3 regions of the Microbacterium suwonense genome follow, and region 1 is predicted to be linked to each of the others. Evidence: predicted binding sites of a transcription regulator. Region 1 holds the regulator's gene; each other region holds the start of a gene.
The links. The regulator HrcA, encoded in region 1, represses chaperone genes, less so after heat shock. The targets are predictions, from matches to a motif close to TTNGCACTCGNNNNNNNCGAGTGCNAA.

Region 1 (7,265 bases):
GCGGCGTCACCCCGCGGCCGGGGATCGTGAGCACATCACCGGACTGCACACCGGCACGCAGCTCGAGATCGACGGTGCCGTCGAGCCCCTCGATGGTCGTGGTGGTGCCGAGAATGGCATCCGGCATCGACACCTCGAGCGTCGCCAGCAGATCGTCGCCTTCGCGACTGAAAACCGGATGCGGGGCCACCGTCACCTCGACGTACAGGTCGCCGTGCGGTCCGCCGGCGCGGCCGACCGCCCCGGAGCCCGGCAGCTGCAGACGCAGCCCGGTCTCGACTCCGGCCGGGATGTCGAGCGAGACGGTGCGCCGCGTGCGTACGCGTCCCTGGCCGGCGCAGCCGCCACAGGGCAGCTCGATGACGGTTCCGTAGCCTTCACAGGAGCCGCAGGGCTGGGTCGTGATCACGTTTCCGAGCAGGCTGCGCACCTGCCGCTGCACGTGGCCGGAGCCGCCGCAGACGTCGCAGGTGACCGGCGCGGTGCCGGGCTGACAGCAGCTGCCTTGACAGGTCTCGCAGAGCACCGCGGTGTCCACCTCGATGTCGCGATGCGCACCGAAGACAACGTCCCCCAGGTCCAGGTCCACCCGCACCAGCGCATCCTCACCCCGCTCCCGACGGGACCGCGGGCGGGCGCTGCGGCCGCCTCCGGAGGCACCGAAGAACGACTCGAAGATGTCGCCGAATCCTCCGAACCCGCCGAAGCCGCCGCCGTTCTCATCGCCGCCCATGTCGTAGCGGCGGCGGGATTCCTCGTCGCCCAGCACGTCGTAGGCGTGCGTCACGAGCTTGAAACGCTCAGAGGCGTCATCACCCGGATTCACATCCGGGTGCAGCTGCCGCGCAAGCTTGCGGTAGGCCTTCTTGATCTCATCCTGGGAGGCGTCCCGGGATACCCCGAGGACTTCGTAGTGGTCCGCCACGATCACCTTTCTGCGTGTGCGTGAGTGTGTGCGACCGTCCGCATCAGCGGGCTGTCCCGTCTTCTTCGAGCATGCGCGACAGGTAGCGCGCCACCGCGCGTGCTGCGGCGAGGTTGCTCGGATAGTCCATGCGCGTCGGCCCCATCACTCCGACCCGCGCCGTTCCACCGGGCGCGGCGTAGTTGCTGGCGACGATGGAGGCCTCGCCGAGTCCGAAGGGCTCGTTCTCGGTGCCGATGCTCGTGGCGAGGCCGTGCTCGTCCGTGACCATCTCGCTCATCAGCCGCAGCAGGGTCACCTGCTCCTCGATCGCCTCCAGGAGCGGGTGGATGCTGCCGCGGAAGTCCTGCTCGCGGCGTGCCAGCGTCGCGGCGCCCGCCATCACGAGTCGCTCCTGGCGGAACTCTGCAAGCTCCTCGGAGATCACCGTGGCCAGCGCGCCGAGCGCAGGGTGCAGGCGTTGTGCGGCGGCAATGGGGGCTGTGGAGGCGAGCGCCTGCATGCGATCGGTCGCCTCACCGACGGCCTGCCCGGTGATCAGCGCCGCCAGCTGTGCGCGCAGCACGGCGACGTCGGCGTCGTCGAGGTCGATCGGCAGCGGCGCGATGCGCTGGGAGACACCGCCCGCATCGGTCACCAGCACCACCAGCATCCGATTCGGGGCGAGCGCCACCAGTTCGATGTGCGTGATGTTCGCGCGGGCGAAGGAGGGGTACTGGGCGAGCGCGACCTGCCCGGTCAGCTGCGTGAGCACGCGCACGGTGCGGATCATCAGATCGTCGAGGTCGGCGGGATCGGCCAGGAAGGTCTCGATCGCATTGCGCTGTCCGGTGGAGAGCGGGCGCACCTGGGCGAGGTGATTGACGAACAGGCGGTAGCCCTTGTCTGTGGGCACCCGGCCGGAAGAGGTGTGCGGCGCGACGATGAGGTCCTCGTCCTCGAGCTGCGCCATGTCGTTGCGGATGGTCGCCGCCGAGACGCCGAACGCGTGCCGCTCGACGATCGACCTGCTGCCGACCGGCTCGTGGGTGGCGACGTAGTCCTGCACGATCGCGCGAAGGACTTCGAGTCCTCGTTCTGTGACCATCATCCCTCCCGCTGGCACTCCGATCTTCCGAGTGCCAATCCTACCCTGCCGCCCTGTCCGGGTCCCCGGTTCACTCGGTCAGGGCGCGCACGACGGCATCCGCCAGCAGCCGTCCCCGCAGCGTCAGACGCACACGTCGCTCTCGCAGAGCCGATGCGGCATCCACCAGGCCGTCGGAGATGAGCTCCGCGACGCGCCCGCGGTGGGAGGTGGCGATGTCGGCGATCGGCAGCCCCTCGGCGAGCCGGCTCTGCAGCAGCACCCGCTCCAGTGTGCGCGCCCGCGCATCCGGCTGCTCGCGCCCCGCAGCAGGGGACTCCCCCAGGGCCAGTCGCTGCGCGTAAGCGGCCGGATGCTTCACATTCCACCAGCGCAGCCCCGCCACATGACTGTGCGCGCCAGGCCCGAACCCCCACCAGTCGAAGCCGCGCCAGTACGCCAGGTTGTGCCGGGACGCATGGGAACCCGTGCTCGCCCGACGCGCCCAGTTACTCACCTCGTACCAGTCGAAGCCCGCCGCGGCGAGCCGCTGGTCGGCCATCTCGTACATGTCGGCCTGCAGATCGTCATCCGGAGCGGGCACCTCGCCGCGGCGGATCTGCCGGGCCAGCTTCGTGCCGTCCTCGATGATCAGCGCATACGCGGAGATGTGGTCGGGTTCGAGCTCCAGCGCCGCCTCCAGCGAACGCTCCCAGTCGGCGAGGGTCTCCCCCGGCGCGCCGTAGATCAGATCGACGCTCACGTCGAGACCCGCATCGCGTGCGGACTGCACCGCTGTGCGCACGTTCTCCGGTCGGTGCGTGCGGTCGAGGGCTGCGAGCACCTTTGGCACAGCGGACTGCATGCCGATCGAGAGACGCGTCACCCCGGCGTCGCGAAGCGTCTCGGCGATCCGCGCCATGACGGTGTCGGGGTTCGCCTCGACGGTCACCTCCGCGCCGTCGCGGATGCCGAAGGCATCGGATGCCGCCGACAGCATTCGGGCGAGATCGCCGGGCGGAAGCAGCGTCGGCGTGCCCCCGCCGAAGAACACCGTGTCCATCGGGCGCACAGCGCCGGACTCGTCCAGCACGGTGCGCGCCAGGTCGATCTCCCGGATCAGCGTGTCGGCGTACTGGTCCTGCCTGGCGCCGCGCAGCTCGGTGGCTGTGTAGGTGTTGAAATCGCAGTAGCCGCACCGCACCCGGCAGAAGGGCACGTGCAGGTAGACGGAGAACGGCACGTCCGGATCGATGTCGAGCCCTGCCGGGAGCCGTCCGTCCGGCGGCGCGGGGTCGCCCAGCGGCAGCGGACCGGCCATCAGACGGGCGTCGCGTACAGCGGAGAGATCGCCCGCAGGTAGCGCGCGAACAGCTCTCGGCGACGGCGGCGCACCATGCCCGGCAGGTGGTAGAGCAGCGAGACCGGTGCATCGAATGCGCGCACCGTGAACCACACCTCGTCGGTGTCCTCACGCCAGTCGATGTCGAAGCACTCCTCGCCGCTGACCACGGATCCGCCGACGGTGCCGAGCACGAAGCCCACCCGACGGCGCTCCTCGGTCACGGAGATGACGCGCAGCTCGGCATCCGCTCGCATCCCGCCCGCCCTGCCGCGCAGTCGCAGTGTCGTCCCGGGCGCGACGAACGGCGTTCCTTCGGCGTCGTAACGCTGCTCCACCTGGCTGCGGCTCGGGGCGATCGGTGCGCCCTCGGAATCGAAGCTGATGCCGGTGTAGGTGTCGCCGGATGCCGGTCGAACATCGCTCAGCTCCAGCCCCGCCGCGCGCTGCGCCGTCCACGACAGCAGCGCGTCGGCGGCCGTGCGGAACCGTTCCTCGCCGCTTCCGATGCGCCAGGAGTCCTCGGCGGGAGTGCTGTTCTCCGGCGGGTACTGCATCAGATCGGGGGCGTGCGTCGCCCCGACCGCGGCATAGTCCACCGTGCCTTCTCGGAATGTCCCGCGACGCATGACCTCAAGCCTACTGATCGTTACTGGGAGAGCACTCACGACGCACGACATCCCGCTCGATCCGCACGGTGCATCCTCGTCCTACTTCTTGACCTCGACGTCGCCGGAGAGCGCTGCGATGAACGCCTCCTGCGGGACCTCGACGCGGCCGACCATCTTCATCCGCTTCTTGCCCTCCTTCTGCTTCTCGAGCAGTTTGCGCTTGCGGCTGATGTCACCGCCGTAGCACTTGGCGAGCACGTCCTTGCGGATCGCGCGGATGGTCTCGCGGGCGATGATGCGCGCGCCGATGGCCGCCTGGATCGGCACCTCGAACTGCTGGCGCGGGATGAGCTTGCGCAGCCGCTCGGCCATCATGGTGCCGTAGCCGTAGGCCTTATCGCGGTGCACGATCGAGCTGAACGCATCGACCTTCTCGCCCTGCAGCAGGATGTCGACCTTCACCAGGTCGGCCTCCTGCTGACCGGAGGGCTCGTAGTCGAGCGAGGCGTAGCCCTGGGTCTTGGACTTGAGCTGATCGAAGAAGTCGAAGACGATCTCGCCGAGCGGCATGTTGTAGCGCAGCTCGACCCGCTCCTCGCTGAAGTACTCCATGCCCAGCAGCGTCCCGCGCCGCGACTGGCACAGTTCCATCACGGTGCCCACGTAGTCCTTGGGAAGCAGGATGGCGGTGGTCACCATCGGCTCGGAGACCGAGGCGACGCGACCGTCGGGGTACTCGCTGGGGTTGGTGACCGTGACCTTCTCGCCGGTGTCGGTGGTCACCTCGTAGATCACGCTCGGCGCCGTGGTGATCAGGTCCAGACCGAACTCGCGGGAGAGCCGCTCGGTGATGATCTCCAGGTGCAGCAGGCCGAGGAAGCCGCAGCGGAATCCGAAGCCCAGTGCGACCGAGGTCTCGGGCTCGTACTGCAGCGAAGCATCCGAGAGCTTGAGCTTGTCGAGCGCCTCGCGCAGCTCGGCGTAGTCGCTGCCGTCGATCGGGTAGACGCCCGAGAACACCATCGGCTTCGGGTCGGTGTAGCCCGGCAGCGCTTCGGATGCCGAACTGCGCGCGGTCGTGACCGTGTCGCCCACCTTCGACTGACGCACATCCTTCACGCCGGTGATGAGGTAGCCCACCTCGCCGACGCCGAGTCCCTTGCTCGGGATGGGCTCCGGACTGGAGACGCCGATCTCGAGCAGATCGTGGACGGCCCTGGTCGACATCATCTGGATGCGCTCGCGGGGCTCGAGCCGGCCGTCCACCATCCGCACGTAGGTGACCACACCGCGGTAGGCGTCGTAGACCGAGTCGAAGATCATCGCGCGGGCGGGCGCATCGGCGTCGCCGACCGGCGCGGGGATGTCGCGGACGATGCGGTCGAGCAGGTCCTCCACGCCGATCCCGGTCTTGCCCGACACGCGCAGCACGTCGTCGGGGCTGCCGCCGATCAGATCGGCCAGCTCCCGGGCGAACTTGTCGGGGTCGGCGGCGGGCAGGTCGATCTTGTTGAGCACGGGGATGATCGTCAGATCGTTCTCCAGCGCCAAGTACAGGTTCGCCAGGGTCTGCGCCTCGATGCCCTGAGCGGCGTCGACGAGCAGTACAGCGCCCTCGCACGCCGCAAGCGAGCGGGACACCTCGTAGGTGAAGTCGACGTGCCCGGGCGTGTCGATCATGTTCAGCGCGAAGGTGTCACCCGCGACCTGCCACGGCATCCGCACGGCCTGGCTCTTGATCGTGATCCCGCGCTCGCGCTCGATGTCCATCCGGTCCAGATACTGGGCGCGCATATCGCGGTCGGCGACGGAGCCGGTGATCTGCAGCATCCGGTCGGCCAGGGTCGACTTGCCGTGGTCGATGTGGGCGATGATGCAGAAGTTGCGGATCTGCGAAGCGGGCGTCGCCGCAGGCGACAACGGGGTGAGAGCGCGGGGTGACATAGGGTCCTTGGAGCGGCCGATGGGGTCGTGACGAGTCTACGTTCAGGCGACCCTAATCCCCCATTCCTGCGCACCGGTGATAGTCTCGCGAAGTTGCCTGGACACCCTGAGATCGGGTGTCATAGGGCAGAGGACTCCGTCGCAGCGACCAGCCTGTCGGCGTGCGTTATCTGCGGGATGGTGCTTGAATGTCATCCCGACCCAGCGTTGCGTCGGAAGATCCCGCGCGTGCTGTAAAAGAGAAAGAATCACCACCTTGATCAAGTATCTCGTGCGCCGGACACTCGGCTGGCTGCTGATGATCGTGGTCGCGACCAACGTCACCTATTTCCTGGCGTGGTCGTTCCTCGATCCGCGCAGCAACTACGTCGGGCGCAAGCCACCAGTCACTCCCGAGCAGATCGAGAATCTGCTTCGCCCCCGCAACCTCGACGCGAGCGTGCCGCTGCTCGATCGATGGTGGGCCTGGTTCACCGGGATCCTGCTCCGCTGGGATTGGGGGTGAGCCCCACGGGAGGCTCGGTCAACGATCAGGTGGGCTTCCGGATGTGGGTCAGCGCGGAGCTGGTGCTCGGCGCCACGATCATCATGACTCTGCTGGGCATCTGGATCGGCGTGTACACGGCATCACGGCAGTACAAGCTGGGTGACCGCATCTGGCAGGGCATCTCGATCGTCACGCTGAACATCAACATCATCGTGGCGGGCCTGGCAGTGGTCATCCTCGCGATCAACTTCAACAACTGGGTCGGCGTCCGCGTCTTCTACGTGACCGGGTCGTCCACCGAGGGGGTGACCGGGTTCTTCCCGGTGATCATCGATGCGCTGCAGCATCTGGCACTGCCCACCATCGCCTTGGTCGTGACCGGCTATGCGGGAACGCACTTCCTGCAGCGCTCGCTGCTGCTGGACAACATCAGCGCCGACTACGTGCGCACCGCACGCGCCAAGGGCCTCACCAAGCCGCAGGCCATCCGTCGCCACGCCCTGCGCACCTCGCTGATCCCAGTGGCCACACAGGTCGCTTTCTCGATCCCGGCGATCTTCACCGGCGGAATCCTGACCGAGACGATCTTCGCCTGGCAGGGCATGGGCCGCTACTTCCTGACCACGATCAACGGCAACGATGTGCACGGCGTCGTGGCCGTGGCTGCATTCGGCGCTCTGCTGACCGCCATCGGCGCTCTGCTCGCCGACATCACCGTCGTGGTCCTCGATCCGCGAGTGAGGGTGAGCTGATATGAGCACCGATATGATCGACCCTGCTGTGCAGCCCCTGTGGGCCCCGACACCACGGCTGAGCGCATCCCCGGCAAGCAGCTGAGCAAGTGGACGTTGTACACCCGCCGCTTCGCGCGCAACAAGCCCGCTGTCGCC
Region 2 (7,265 bases), 490 kb from region 1:
CACGCAGCTTCGCGTCGAGGTTGGACAGCGGCTCGTCCATGAGGAACACCTGCGGCTGACGGACGATGGCGCGACCCATGGCGACACGCTGACGCTGACCACCCGAGAGGGCCTTCGGCTTGCGGTTGAGGTACTCCTCGAGGTCGAGCAGCTTCGCGGCCTCGAGCACGCGAGCTGCGCGCTCCTCCTTGCCGACGCCGGCGATCTTCAGCGCGAAGCCCATGTTCTCGGCAACCGTCATGTGCGGGTAGAGCGCGTAGTTCTGGAAGACCATCGCGATGTCGCGGTCTTTCGGGGGCACGTCGGTGACGTCGCGGTCGCCGATCAGGATGCGGCCGTCGTTGACCTCTTCGAGGCCGGCGAGCATGCGCAGGGACGTGGACTTTCCGCAGCCGGAGGGGCCGACCAGAACAAGGAACTCGCCGTCGGCGATCTCGATGTTCAGCTTGTCGACCGCGGGGCGGGTGCCGCCCGGGTAGATGCGGGTGGCCTCGTCGAACGTAACGGTTGCCATGGTTTCTCCTTCACCGGCAGGTACGTGCCGGACGATCCGTTGTGATGGAAGCGGCAGACGGACGCCTGCCGTGACCCGCCATCGGGTCCAGACAAGTATTGCACGCCCGCCTGTGTCTGGTCACGCCCGCTCGCGTCTGGGTATTTCCCAGGCGGGCTCGTTAACATCGAACCCGGTGCCGCACCCGTAGCGGCCGCGGGATCACCCGCCCACCCGATCTTCAAGAGGAACGATGTCGAGCGACGAAACGCCGAACGTCCCTGCTGCTCGCGCTTCGCGTGAAGCGGTGCGGGAGAAGGCCCAGCGAGTGCAGGCGCAGCAGGCGCGCACGCGCATCATGCGACGCGTGATCGTCGGGCTCGTCGCCGCTGTCGCGGTCGGCTCCATCGGCGCGGCCGTCGCCTTCGCGGTCGGATCATCGATGTCCAAGCCGCAGCTCAGCCCGAGCGGCATGACCGGCGACGGGGTCACCGTGAACGAGGTCACGCTGGCATCCGGGGCGCAGGGTGCCTCTCCTGACGCGACGCCGGCGCCGACCGAAGCCGCGACCACGCCGACTCCGAAGACCACCGAGAAGGCGGCGGAGCCGACGGACATCCACATCTACGTGGACTATCTCTCGGCAGGAGCCTCGGAGTTCGAGAAGGCCAACGCGCGTCAGCTGGCCGGCTGGATCAAGGACGGCGCCGTGACCGTCACCTACCACCCGGTCGCGCTGCTGACGGCGAGCTCGAACGGAACGAAGTACTCCCTGCGCGCGGCGTCGGCCGCGGCCTGCGTGGTGACCTATTCGCCCGACCAGTTCTTCGACTACAACCACGAGCTGCTCACCGATCAGCCGGCGATCGACAGCGATGGGCGCACCGACGTGCAGCTGGCGGATCTGGCCGTCGCCGTCGGGGTTCAGGATGCCAAGAAGGTGCGCTCCTGCATCGAGGGTCAGGACTTCACCGGATGGGCGAAGGATGCCACGGCACGCGCGCTCGAGGGCCCGCTGCCCGGTTCCAAGGACCTCAAGCTCAATAACGAGGCGCTCATCGTGGTCAGCGGCCAGGCGTATGTCGGCGCGCTGAACGACCCGGCGGAGTTCTCGCAGTTCGTGCTGACCACGGCCAGCGACGAGTACTACGGATCGGCCGACCCGACTCCGACGCCCACACCGCCGGTCTCCCCGGCGCCCTCAGAGACGCCGACCTCCGAGGCACCCGCTTCCTGACCCGCCTGCCGGTTCCGGTACGGATGCAGGCAAGACCGTCGCTATGCTTGTGACGGTTCGCCGACTTAGCTCAGCTGGTAGAGCACCTGTCTTGTAAACAGGATGTCGCGGGTTCGAGTCCCGCAGTCGGCTCAATGTTCGGTTCATCGCAGCGAGGTCAGAACAGCATCCCGTCGCCCTTGTCGTCGGGCTTCGGCTCGGCGCGGAGCTGCTCGTCGAGGGATGCCGCGGCGAGCAGAGCCTCGTCGATGAGCTCCCGCGTTCCGTCGCCGGTCAGCCAGTCGATGGCGAAGCCTGAGGGGATCAGCAGAGGAACGCGATCGTGCAGCTCCGCCAGGTGCGTGGGAGCGGGGCGCATCACGATCGAGTAGCAGGTGGTCCACTCCCCGTCGGGTGTGCGGCCGCGCTGCGTGACCGCGGCCATGCCGAACAGCACGCCGGCGCCCAGCCCGAATTCGTGCCACACCCGGCTCGGCTTCTGCATCTCGAACCATCCGGTGGCGGGCACGAGCGCACGGGTGCGCAGCCCACGGGGCCTGTCCTGCAGGCGCTCGGAGCGCGTGTTGATCGACGGGAACCTCGCCGGCTGCCCATCGACCAGATATCCCCACCATGCCGCCTCCAGCAGCGGTGTGCCGTCGGCGGCCGTGACCAGCGGGTTCAGGTTGCGCAGGTTCTTCCCTGTTGGGCGCAGCGTCTCGCCGGCGTTGTTCTGGGCCCAGGATCGCAGACCGTCCAGCACCGCTTCGTCTGCTTCGGCCAGCAGCTCGGCGTCGGTGAAGCGGGGGTCGAGTCCGTAGCTCGCGCACATGCTCACAGAGTAGCCATGCGCTCCGACATCGGCAGGCCCGCCTCGGGGCTCAGCCCTTCTTCGTGCCCTTGCGCTTCGGCATCCGGGTGAGCAGGGCATCGGCATCCACCCTCTTGCGGCGTCCGGCCTCCTTGCCCTCCGGCCTGCCGCCGACGTACAGCCAGCCGAGCAGCCGCTCGTTCTTCTTCAGCCCGTGTGCCTTGGCCACGGCTTTCGAACGCGTGTACCCGCCGGTGCGCCAGATCACGCCCCAGCCGGCCTCGTCCAGCAGCAGGCTCAGCGTGTGCGCGACACCGGCCGCCACGGCCTGCTGCTCCCAGTGCGGCACCTTTTCGCTCCTGCGGTACGAGGCGACCACGGCGATCAGCAGCGGCGCACGCAGCGGCTTGGTGGAGGGTTCGTCGGCGCCGTTCGCCTTCGCTATTGCCGCCCCCAGCGCCACTCGATCGTTCCCGCGCAGCTCGATCAGCCGCCAGGGACGCAGTGACGAGTGGTCGGCCACCCGGCCGGCGGCCTCGATCAGCGGCAGCAGCTGCTCGCGCGTCGGGGCGTCCTCGGTGACCTTCGACCAGGAGGTGCGCCGCAGAACCGCCTCGAGTGCGCTCACGAGGAGTGCGGTTCGAACTTCAGCGCGAGCGAGTTCATGCAGTAGCGGTCACCGGTGGGTGTGCCGAACCCGTCCGGAAAGACGTGGCCCAGGTGCGAGCCGCAGGCGGCGCAGCGCACCTCGGTGCGGGTCATCCCCAGAGTGTTGTCCTCGATCAGCTCGACCGCCTCGGGGCGCACCGATTCGTAGAAGCTCGGCCATCCGCAGCCGGATTCGAACTTGGTGCCGCTGCGGAACAGCTCCGCTCCGCAGGCGCCGCATCGATAGAGGCCGTCGCGCTTCTCGTCGAGCAGCTCGCCGGTCCAGGCGCGCTCGGTGGCGGCGGTGCGCAGCACCGCGTACTGGTCTTCGCCGAGCTCTTCGCGCCACTCGGCCTCGGTCTTGTTCACGCTGTACGACATGCCTCCATTCTCTCTCGTCGCGGGGTCGTCGGGGTCGGCGAGAATGGTGCACATGACGGATGCCGTGCGCGAGCGCTTCGAGCGGTTCGCCCGCGACGAAGCCCCCGGCCGCAGTGCCGTGTACGCGCAGTGGGCGGAGGGGATCGTCGCGGATGCCGAGCTGCAGACGGTTCTCGCGCGCATCTCGCCGCAGCACCGGCAGCCTCCGTTGGTGTTCGCGGTCTCGCGGCTGCGCGGTGCGCCGGTCGGTGAGTACGCGGCATGGCGTGCCTTCGTGCTGGCCGACGCGGAGGGGCTCGTCGCCGAGTGCGAGCGGCGCACGGTGCAGACCAACGAGCCGCTGCGCATGGCGGCGCTGCTGCCCGCGCTGAGCCTGATCGACGGGCCGATCACCCTGCTGGAGCTGGGAGCTGCGGCCGGCTTCTGCCTGTACCCGGATCGATGTTCGTATCGCATCCTCGACTCCCGCGGTGCCGAGCGCGCCCACCTCGACCCCGCCGCGGGGCCATCGCGGCTCGAACTGACCAGCGTCGTCGACGGCGTGCTCCCGCGACTGAGGGTGCCTCAGGTCGTCTGGCGCACCGGCGTCGATCTCGCGCCGATCGACGTGCGGAACGCCGGCGACCGGGCCTGGGTGGACACGCTGACCTGGCCCGGGGAGCATCAGCGCGCCGAGCGCATCGCCGCCGCGGTCGACATCGTCTCCGCCGATCCGCCACGCCTACTGGCGGGGGATGCGGCGGCACGGCTCGCCGAGCTCACGGCATCCGCTCCCCGTGGCGCGACCCTCGTGATCAGCACTCCGGGGATGCTCGTCTATCTGCCGCGCGACGCACGCGAGGAGCTGATCCATCGCATCCGCGCGACCGGCGCGCGCTGGGTCACGATCGACCCGGCGCGGGTGCACGAGGGGTGGGGTGAGGACGGGTTCGCGGTCGGGCTGGACGGGCACGCGATCGCGGATGCCGATCCACTCGGCCGCTGGTGGGAGTGGCGCACCGATACGGAGCCGGATGCCGCGTAGCCTGGCCGCATGCTGGGTGAACTCTCCGATCGCGATCGTGCGATCCTGACGCTGGAGGCGGCCTGGCCGCGGCACGGCGGCATGAAGGAGGAGACGATCCGCGCGCAGCTGGGAATGAGCCCGGCGCGCTACTACCGCTGCTCGGCCGCCTGATCGACACCGAGGAGGCGCTGGACTTCGACCCGCTGCTGGTGCGCCGACTGCGGCGTCTGCGGGACTCCCGCGGACGGGCACGTGCGGCACGGATGCGCGGATTCGTCGGCTGAGTGCATCCGCTCCAGCAGATTCCCGGGACGCGGCCGCTAGCATCGAGGGGTGTCAAAGTCCCCCACGACCGATTCGACGGCGTTCCCCGCACCTCCGGCCGTGTCGGCGCTCACCGCGCGGAGCAGCCCGGCATCAACGGTCCCGTCACCCTGCTGTGGGCGACGGCTGCGGCGCTGGTGCTCATCGTCATCGGCATCTTCGTCTCGCTGGTGATGATGGGGCGCATCGACCTGTTCGGCGCGAGCGAGCCGGCAGCACCCCAGGACCCGGGCGTCCTCGCCGAGATCGACACCTCGTACCGCGTGCTCATCATCAACGCCACCACGCAGAGCGGGATGGTGGAGCCGGTGCGGCAGAAGCTGATCGACGAGGGCTGGGCGGCGGATGCCGTGCTCGGCAGCGATGCCGCCACCGCACCGTTCGACGAGACCACCGTGTTCTACGTCGAGAAGGGCGATGAGGCCGCAGCCCTCGGCGTCGCGGAGCAGGTACTCGGCGGCGCGAAGGTCACGCAGAGCGACCATTACGAGGGGAGCGATGCGAGTGGACAGCCGCAGCTGACCGTCGTGATCGGCATGGATCGGGTCGGCACGGACAGCCCCGCGCCGCCCGACAGCGAGCAGACGCCGGAAGGCTGAGACGCACCGCAGGGAACAAGGTGTTCGTACGGCTTGCACTCTCATGGGTCGAGTGCCAGACTGGTGTTAGCACTCGATCACTCTGAGTGCTAAATTCATCGCCTACGTCCGGGAGGGACGAAAGACTCATGGCAAAGATCATCGCTTTCGATGAGGAGGCCCGTCGCGGCCTCGAGCGCGGCCTGAACATCCTGGCCGACGCAGTCAAGGTGACCCTCGGCCCGCGCGGTCGCAACGTCGTGCTCGAGAAGAAGTGGGGCGCCCCCACGATCACGAACGACGGTGTGTCGATCGCCAAGGAGATCGAGCTCGACGACCCGTACGAGAAGATCGGTGCGGAGCTCGTCAAGGAGGTCGCCAAGAAGACTGACGACGTCGCCGGTGACGGAACCACCACCGCGACCGTCCTGGCTCAGGCACTGGTCCGCGAGGGCCTGCGCAACGTCGCAGCCGGCGCCGACCCGATCTCGCTCAAGCGCGGCATCGAGAAGGCCGTCGCGGCCATCACCGAGGACCTGCTCGCCAGCGCCAAGGAGATCGACTCCAAGGAGCAGATCGCGGCCACCGCATCCATCTCCGCCGCCGACACTGCCATCGGCGAGCTGATCGCCGAGGCCATCGACAAGGTGGGCAAGGAGGGCGTGGTCACCGTCGAGGAGTCGCAGACCTTCGGCACCGAGCTCGAGCTCACCGAGGGCATGCGCTTCGACAAGGGCTACCTCAACCCGTACTTCGTCACGGACCCGGAGCGCCAGGAGGCTGTCTTCGAGGACCCGTACGTCCTGATCGCCAACCAGAAGATCGGCAACATCAAGGACCTGCTGCCGATCGTCGACAAGGTCATCCAGGACGGCAAGGAGCTCGTCATCATCGCCGAGGACGTCGAGGGCGAAGCCCTGGCGACCCTGGTGCTGAACAAGATCCGCGGCATCTTCAAGTCCGTCGCCGTCAAGGCACCGGGCTTCGGCGACCGTCGCAAGGCTCAGCTGCAGGACATCGCGATCCTCACCGGCGGCCAGGTCATCACCGAGGAGGTCGGTCTCAAGCTCGAGAACACCACCCTCGACCTGCTCGGCCGTGCACGCAAGGTCATCGTCACCAAGGACGAGACCACCATCGTCGAGGGTGCCGGCGAGGCATCCGCGATCGAGGGCCGCGTCACCCAGATCCGTCGCGAGATCGAGAACACCGACAGCGACTACGACCGCGAGAAGCTGCAGGAGCGCCTCGCCAAGCTCGCCGGCGGCGTGGCCGTCATCAAGGCGGGCGCGGCCACCGAGGTCGAGCTCAAGGAGCGCAAGCACCGCATCGAGGACGCCGTCCGCAACGCGAAGGCAGCCGTCGAGGAGGGCATCGTCCCCGGTGGTGGCGTCGCGCTCATCCAGTCCGCCAAGGCGCTCGACGGTCTCACCCTCGAGGGTGACGAGGCGACCGGCGCGAACATCGTCCGCGTCGCACTCGAGGCGCCGCTGAAGCAGATCGCCCTCAACGCGGGCCTGGAGCCCGGTGTCGTGGCGCACAAGGTCGCCGAGCTGGCCACCGGACACGGCCTGAACGCCGCCACCGGTGAGTACGGCGACATGTTCGCACAGGGCATCATCGACCCGGCCAAGGTCACCCGCTCGGCGCTGCAGAACGCAGCCTCGATCGCGGCTCTGTTCCTCACCACCGAGGCCGTCGTGGCCGACAAGCCCGAGAAGACGCCGGCAGCTCCTGCCGACCCGTCGGGTGGCATGGACTTCTGACGCGAAGCCCAGCCTCATCTCACAGAACGCCCCCTGCTCAGG
Region 3 (7,265 bases), 1.0 Mb from region 1:
TGGTGCTCGGCATCGAGACCAGCTGCGACGAGACCGGCATCGGCATCGTGCGCGGCCGCACCCTGCTCTCGAACACCATCGCGTCGAGCATGGACGAGCATGCACGCTACGGCGGGGTCGTGCCCGAGGTCGCCGCCCGCGCGCACCTCGAGGCGCTGCAGCCATCCATCGAGCAGGCGCTCGCCGAGGCACGGGTGACCCTCGACGACCTGGACGCCATCGCCGTGACCAGTGGCCCCGGGCTCGCCGGTGCCCTCATGGTCGGCGTGGGGGCGGCGAAGGGCCTGGCCGTCTCGCTGAACAAGCCGCTGTACGCCGTGAACCACTTGGTCGGCCACATCGCCGCCGACCTGCTGTCCGATGACTCCGAGCCCCTCGAATACCCGACCATCGCCCTGCTCGTCAGTGGCGGGCACACCTCGCTGCTGCACGTGCGCGACCTGACCACCGACGTCGAGCTGCTCGGTGAGACCGTCGACGATGCGGCTGGCGAGGCCTTCGATAAGGTCGCCCGCCTGCTCGGGCTGCCCTATCCGGGCGGTCCGCAGATCGACAGGGCCGCGGCCGATGGTGACCCGAAGGCGATCCGGTTCCCGCGCGGCCTGTCCAAGGCATCCGATCTGCAGAAGCACCGTTACGACTTCTCGTTCTCGGGGCTGAAGACCGCCGTCGCGCGCTGGATCGAACGGGCCGAGGCGAACGGCGAGGAGGTCCCCGTCGCTGACGTCGCGGCGAGCTTCCGCGAGGCCGTGGTCGACGTGCTGGTCACCAAAGCGCTCGCCGCGTGCGAGGATCGCGGTGTGCCGAGACTGCTGCTGGGCGGGGGCGTGATCGCCAACCGCCGTCTGCGTGATGTCACGCTTGAGCGTGCGCAGGCTGCAGGCGTGACGGTGCGCATCCCGCCGCTGCGGCTGTGCACCGACAACGGTGCGATGATCGCCGGCCTGGCCGCCGAGCTGATCGCGAGCGGCCGCGGTGCGTCGACGCTCGCCTTCGGGGCCGATTCGACGCTGCCGGTGACGCAGATCCAGGTGAGTGCGACATGACCGATCCTCGCATCGAGAACCCCACGCCCGAGGTCGCGCGGCCCGGGGGAGCACGGCGCTGCCCGGCGCGGCCAAGGGGTATGACAGGCTGCCGACCGCGCCGGTTCCGGTGGAGCGCACGACCGAGAACTCGGATGCCGTGGTGCGCGGCGCCTGGGAACCGGCGGAGCCTCCCGAACCCGAACCGGTCGATGACGCGCGGCTCGCCCCGTGGGCGCTCTTCGCCGCGATCGTCGCGCTGGCGACCTCGATGTTCGTCGGCTGGGGCGTTCCGGTCGCGATCGTGGCCGTGATCGCCGCGATCATGTCGCTGCGCCGCCCCATCGAGAACCGCGGGGTGGCGATGTGGGCGCTGGTGCTGGGCCTGTGCGCCACGCTGTTCAGCACGGGGTGGCTGATCTGGGCGGCCATGCAGTTCGAGAGCATGGGGTGACGGATGCTGGATGACGCGGCGGCCGCACGACGACGTGAGCTGCAGCGCCGGGCCTTCGCTCCCGGGGGATCATTGACGGATGCCGAGGCCGCAGAGCTGCGTGCTCTCGACACCCGCGCGCTGCGCTCCGCTGGTGATCCTGCTCTTCCTGCTGGGGACCCTTCTGCTGGGGACCCTTCTGCTCAGGTGTCACAGATTGCGGCATCCGACCCTGTTGACCCGGCCATTCGTGACACGCGAGCCAGGGGGAGGTGTTCTCGGGTTGGGACCCTTCTGCTCGGGTGTCACAGATTGCGGGGTCCGACCCGGTGGACCCCGCCATTCGTGACACGCGAAGGGCGCAGAAGAGCGCGCGGCGGCGAGCCTGGGCGCTGCCGGTCATCGCCATCGCGGCGGTGCTGGTCGGGCTGGGCGCGGGTTGGCTCCTCTTCTCCCGTGACATGAGCGTGGTCGCGATGACCGCCGCGCAGCAGGATGCCTGGGCGCAACTGGAGGCATCCGGTGATTACGACGCCGGGTCGATCCACCTGGTCGGGCACAAGTATGGCGCAGACATCTGGATGGCCACTCGTGGCGAGGTGCACCTGGAGTGCCTGGTGCTGACCCGAGCGGATGCGGAACCGACCACCGGATGCCGATCCGACCAGCAGGACGACGAAGACGCGCAGCTGCAGGTCAACTCCACCTACCAGGACGACGGCACCGAGTATGCGATGTGGGCGTCCATCGCGGAGGACATCGCCGGCAATCAGGTGGCGATCGTGCAGCGCATGGACATGTCGCAGGGGTGGGACTGGCACTCGATGTACAGCGATGTCGAGCTCGAGATCGTCGACATTCTCGAGGCGGCCGGATTCAGGGGCGATACGTTGAACATCGTCGGCTATGACGGCGAGACGCCGGTGTGGGTCGGGGCGCAGGGCCAGATCTGCGTGATGATCGTGCAGGACGGCTCTGTTGCGCAGCAGTGCGGCGACATCGCCACGGATTCAGACCAGCCGCTCGTGCTCACCGTGGGCGACACCGCCTACAGCGTGTCCCTCTCATCGAACCGCGGATTCAGCCTCACGATCGAGCGTGGGGTCGGCGAGACCGGTACCGGCCGATGACGGCGCAGACGGATGCCGCACGCCGGCGCGAACTGCTGAGACGTGCGTTCGCGCCAGGCGGCACGCTGACCCCGGAAGAGGCGGAGGAGCTGCGGATGCTGTCGGCACCGGCGTCCGTGCATCCGACGGCGTCGGCGCAGGCATCCGAGCCTCCCTCAGCTGAACGCCATCGCGACCTCGACCGGCACGCTCCGACGGAGCCGGGGACGCCAGGCTCGGCGCACGAACCGAATCCGGAAGCGGCGGACGCGGCGAGGCGGGACGCGGAAGCGGGGGACGCGGAGAAGCCGGATGCCAACCCCGGAACGGCCGTGCCTTCGGCATCCGTGCCGAGACATTGCCGACCCCGCTGGGTCGTCCCCCTCGTGGCGATCGCCGCGCTGATGCTCGGCTTCGGTCTCGCCTGGCTGGTCGCCCCGCATACGCTGCGCTCCGTGCCGCAGATGTCGGCGGATCAGCAGCGGATCGAGGACGAACTGGCGGCGAGCGACGAGTTTGACGATGGGTCGGTGACCTTCGCCGGCGAGAAGGACGGCGTGGCGGTGTGGACGGCGACCCGTGGGGCCGAGCAGTGCGTGATCCTGATCGGGGATGATCGCCGCCGCGCGAACTGCGCCGAGTCGGGGAACTCGTTCTCTCCGCTCGGATCCGTGGTGACGCAGCTGGTGGGTGAGCATGAGGGCAGGTGGACGTACGTCACCGCATCCCTGACCTCTACGCTGTCCGGCGATCGCACCGTGATCGTCAGCAGCTGGGACAGCGGCGAGGCCGAGTTGAACTGGGCGAGCCAGTACACCGAAGAGGAGCGCGCGCTCATCCCCGACCTGCAGGACGCCGGATTCAATCCGATGGACCTGAGTATCGTCGGCTACGACGAGGACTTGCCGATCTGGGGGTCGTACGCAGACCAGAAGTGCATCGCGGTCGTCGACCCCGACACGAGCGAGGTGCTCAGCTCCTGTGCGCCCCACGAGTTCCCGGAATCGGAGAGCTCGCAGGTGACTCTCAATATCCCGTTCCGCGACAGCATCTACAGCGTGGCGTGGTCATCGTGGCGAGGCACGACGTTCACCATCATCCGGCCGCCGAGCAGCGTCACCGGTGGTGCGGCCTGCGACTTCGACACCCTCACGTGCACGTCGATCGACGACAAGACCGGCGACGCCGGGTAAGCGGCGTCACGGCATTGCGCCGACGCCGACACCCGGCCGGTTCGCCGTGCCCGGGCGGTTCGCCGTGCCCGGCGGTTCGCCCGCCCGGTCGGTTCTCACACCCGGTCGGTTCTCACACCCGGTCGGCGAGGATCGCCACCCGCCCCGCCGTCGTGCGCGTAAGGATCAGTGTCGCCTGCTGCGAGCCCTTCAGCGTGAGCTTGCGCCGGAACGTCGCCGGGTCGATGTCCATGCCGCGCTTCTTGATCTCCAGCCGGCCGATGTCGTTCGCGCGCAGCACCGCATTGATGGTCTTCGCATGCACCGGCATCGTCTCGCGCACCCGGAACGACTGCACGAACGGGCTGGTCACGGCTGCATCGCCGGTGAGATACGCGATCTGCGCGTCGAGCATGCCGGCCTCCAGCATCCGTCCCGCATCGCCGATCAGCCGGGCGCGGATCACCGCCCCGTCGGGTTCGTGCACGAAGGCGCCCAGTTCGCGGACCGGCAGATCCTCGGCATCCGTCGCCGCCGTCAGTTCGTGCGTCTGCCCGTCGGCCACGAGCAGCGCGGAACGACGGATGCCGTCGCGCGCGAGCGCACCGCTCCACAGCACCAGCTCGACGACGCTGCCGTCGGCGCTGACCCACTGCGCCTCGACGTCGTCGGGGATCAGCTCGCGATCCAGCCCGGGGCCGAGCTTGATGCCGGTCGGATGCCGGTGCGCCACCTCGACGCACCAGTCCAGCGACGGCGACCAGTCGGATGCCGAGAGCCGGCGCGTCTCGCTGTGACCGGTGGTGCGCCGGGCGGGGTCCAGCCAGACCGCGCCCGTGTCCGTGCCGCGGAGATGTGCGGCATCGGCGGACGAATCGGCTGAATCAGTCCGAGCCGGGCGTATTTCTCCGCGCGAAGCGCTCATGAATTCCTCCGCGCGGCCGGTGCGCACCGCGGCATCGTCGCCGAACGGCGCGAGGTTGTAGGCGGCGATCGCGGCGGTGACTTCGTCGGCATCCACGGCACTGACCCGCAGGCCGGCGCCCGCGAAGGCCAGGCTGTCGCCGCCGATGCCGCAGCCGAGATCGGACACCGTCGTCATGCCCGCCTGGCGCATGCGGACCGCGTGCAGGGTGGCGACGTTCAGCCGGGTGGCCTGCTCCAGGCCGGCGCGGGTGAACAGCATCCGCTCGGCGAATTCGCCGAACTTCGCGCGCGCTTTCACCCGCAGATGCGCCTGCCCGACGACGGCCGAGACGAGGTCGGGGAGTGCCCGGCCGCCCGCAGCCGCGAGACCGTGCGTGCGACCTCGGCGGTGGACTCGATCGTCCCGACGGCGTCGAGCAGGGCGAGCCCGTCGCGGGTGAGCAGCGCAGTCAGCTCGGACATCTCCATCCGACCAGCCTACGGATGCTGCGCTGCCCCGCGCCGCATGTCCCGAATCCTCGTCGTGCCTCGTGCCCTGTGCTTCGTGCCCTTCATGTGGCGCATATTGCGGCATCCTGCGCGATGAGGCGACCATCTGTGACACGTGAGCGGGTGGGGTGGGCTGCTTCGGGTCGGTGGTCTGCTTCGGGTGGCGCATAGTGCGGCATCCTGCGCGATGAGGCGACCATCTGTGACACGCGAACGGCACGTGAAGAGAGCCGGGACGGCAGGAAGACTGGCACTCGCATTGCGTGAGTGCCAGCCATCGGCATACACTGGAGTTAGCACCCTCGATGTGAGAGTGCTAACAGTCTTCTGATCTCAGTCACGAAAGAAGAGGTACACCGTGTCGGTTTCCATCAAGCCGCTCGAGGACCGCATCGTCATCCAGCAGGTCGAGGCAGAGCAGACCACCGCTAGCGGTCTGGTCATCCCCGATACCGCCAAGGAGAAGCCCCAGGAGGGCGAGGTCGTGGCAGTGGGCCCCGGCCGCATCGACGACAACGGCAATCGCGTTCCGCTCGACGTCGCCGTGGGCGACCGCGTGCTCTACAGCAAGTACGGCGGCACCGAGGTCAAGTTCGGCAACGACGAGTACCTGGTGCTCTCGGCTCGCGACGTCCTGGCGGTCGTCGTCCGCTGACGCTGACGTTCTCGAAGGGCCCGGATGCTGAGCATCCGGGCCCTTTCGCTGTCCCCGCACACGCCTTCCGGTCGCACTTTTCGCCGCTTCCAGAGCGGGAAAGCGACAAAAAGTGCGACCGGAGCGAGGGGGATGAACGCCGGTAGGCTTGGGCGGTGAGTACGAAGACCGCCGGGATCCTGTACACGGTCGGCGCATATCTGCTGTGGGGGATCTTCCCGCTGTACTTCATCCTGCTCGCTCCCACCGGCCCGTTCGAGGTCGTGGCCTGGCGCCTGCTGCTGACGCTGGGGTTCTGCATCCTGCTGCTGGCGCTCACCCGCGGCTGGCAGCGCCTGCGCGCCATCTGGCGGCAGCCCAAGGTGCTGGCCCTGACGGTACTGGCCGGCATCCTGATCTACATCAACTGGCAGGTCTTCGTGATCGCCACGATGACCGAGCAGGTCGTCGAGACGAGCCTGGGCTATTTCATCAACCCGATCTTCACCGTGCTGCTGGGCGTGCTGGTGCTGCACGAGCGCATCCGCGCCGCGCAGTGGGTTGCGATCGCGATCGCCGCGGTGGCGGTCGGCGTGATCATCGTCGCCTACGGCTCCTTCCCGTGGATCGCCCTGTCGCTGACCGGATCGTTCGGACTGTACGGGCTGGTCAAGAAGAAGATCGGGCCTGCCGTGGATGCCGTCAGCGGCCTCGCGCTGGAATCGTTCTGGCTGATCCCGATCGCGGTGGTCATCCTCGTCGTCGTGGGGCAGGGCGACGGCATCACCATGGGAACTGTCAGTCCCCTGCACACCGGGCTGCTGCTGTGCGCGGGCATCGCGACCGCCGTGCCGCTGCTGCTGTTCGCCGCCGGCACCAGACGGGTGGACCTGTCGCTGGTCGGGATGATCCAGTTCATCACCCCGATCATGCAGTTCCTGCTGGGCTGGGCGGTGCTGGGCGAGCCGATGCCGGCGGAGCGCTGGATCGGCTTCGTCCTGGTGTGGGTCGCGATCTCGGTCTTCGTCATCGACCTGGTGTTTCAGAAGGGACGGATGCGGCGAGCCGACCTGCCGGAGCTGATCTGAGCGGACCTCTCATACCACCCCCGCGCCGTCCCCATCATGACACTCCTGACCGATCGTTAAGGGACCGAGACCCAGGATGGCTCTTCCGGTGTCTCCGACCGAATAGGGTAAGAATCACCCGAAGGTGGTAATCCACGTTCAGTTACGCAAGGGAGCAACATGAACGCATTGAAGGGCTCGCGACCGGCGAGAATCTTCGCAGGGATCGCGCTGGTCAGCGCATCCGCACTGGTGATCGCGGGCTGTTCCAGCACGCCGACCGACACGCCGAGCGACAAGCCTGGTGACGACAAGCCAGCCGCCGACATCAGTCTCAAGCTGGGTTCGCTGCTTCCGTCGTCCGGTTCGCTCGCGTTCCTCGGCCCGCCGATGTACGCCGGTGTCGGAC

Region 2: groL (chaperonin GroEL) is a predicted target of HrcA. The motif match lies at 5,545-5,571, and genes of this name have one in related genera.
Region 3: groES (co-chaperone GroES) is a predicted target of HrcA. The motif match lies at 5,403-5,429, and genes of this name have one in related genera.

What each region holds. Positions count from the first base shown of each region.
Region 1 covers NZ_AP027728.1:632,163-639,427, reverse strand. Annotated here, with positions in the region: gene dnaJ (molecular chaperone DnaJ) at 1-925, opposite strand, end outside; gene hrcA (heat-inducible transcriptional repressor HrcA) at 969-2,012, opposite strand; gene hemW (radical SAM family heme chaperone HemW) at 2,083-3,312, opposite strand; gene QUE33_RS03200 (DUF1990 domain-containing protein) at 3,312-3,962, opposite strand; gene lepA (translation elongation factor 4) at 4,044-5,888, opposite strand; gene QUE33_RS03190 (ABC transporter permease family protein) at 6,145-6,393, shown strand; gene QUE33_RS03185 (ABC transporter permease) at 6,390-7,127, shown strand; gene QUE33_RS03180 (hypothetical protein) at 7,167-7,265, shown strand, end outside.
Region 2 covers NZ_AP027728.1:142,352-149,616, forward strand. Annotated here, with positions in the region: gene QUE33_RS00750 (ABC transporter ATP-binding protein) at 1-514, opposite strand, end outside; gene QUE33_RS00755 (DsbA family protein) at 747-1,730, shown strand; tRNA gene QUE33_RS00760 (tRNA-Thr) at 1,790-1,862, shown strand; gene QUE33_RS00765 (SOS response-associated peptidase family protein) at 1,888-2,541, opposite strand; gene QUE33_RS00770 (nitroreductase family protein) at 2,591-3,148, opposite strand; gene msrB (peptide-methionine (R)-S-oxide reductase MsrB) at 3,145-3,549, opposite strand; gene QUE33_RS00780 (DUF2332 domain-containing protein) at 3,548-4,573, shown strand; partial or broken gene QUE33_RS00785 (DUF3263 domain-containing protein) at 4,583-4,839, shown strand; gene QUE33_RS00790 (LytR C-terminal domain-containing protein) at 4,840-5,478, shown strand; gene groL (chaperonin GroEL) at 5,607-7,223, shown strand.
Region 3 covers NZ_AP027728.1:1,673,036-1,680,300, reverse strand. Annotated here, with positions in the region: gene tsaD (tRNA (adenosine(37)-N6)-threonylcarbamoyltransferase complex transferase subunit TsaD) at 1-1,046, shown strand, start outside; gene QUE33_RS08370 (hypothetical protein) at 1,156-1,479, shown strand; gene QUE33_RS08365 (hypothetical protein) at 1,761-2,588, shown strand; gene QUE33_RS08360 (hypothetical protein) at 2,585-3,760, shown strand; partial or broken gene QUE33_RS08355 (class I SAM-dependent methyltransferase) at 3,873-5,134, opposite strand; gene groES (co-chaperone GroES) at 5,514-5,810, shown strand; gene rarD (EamA family transporter RarD) at 5,966-6,877, shown strand; gene QUE33_RS08340 (ABC transporter substrate-binding protein) at 7,037-7,265, shown strand, end outside.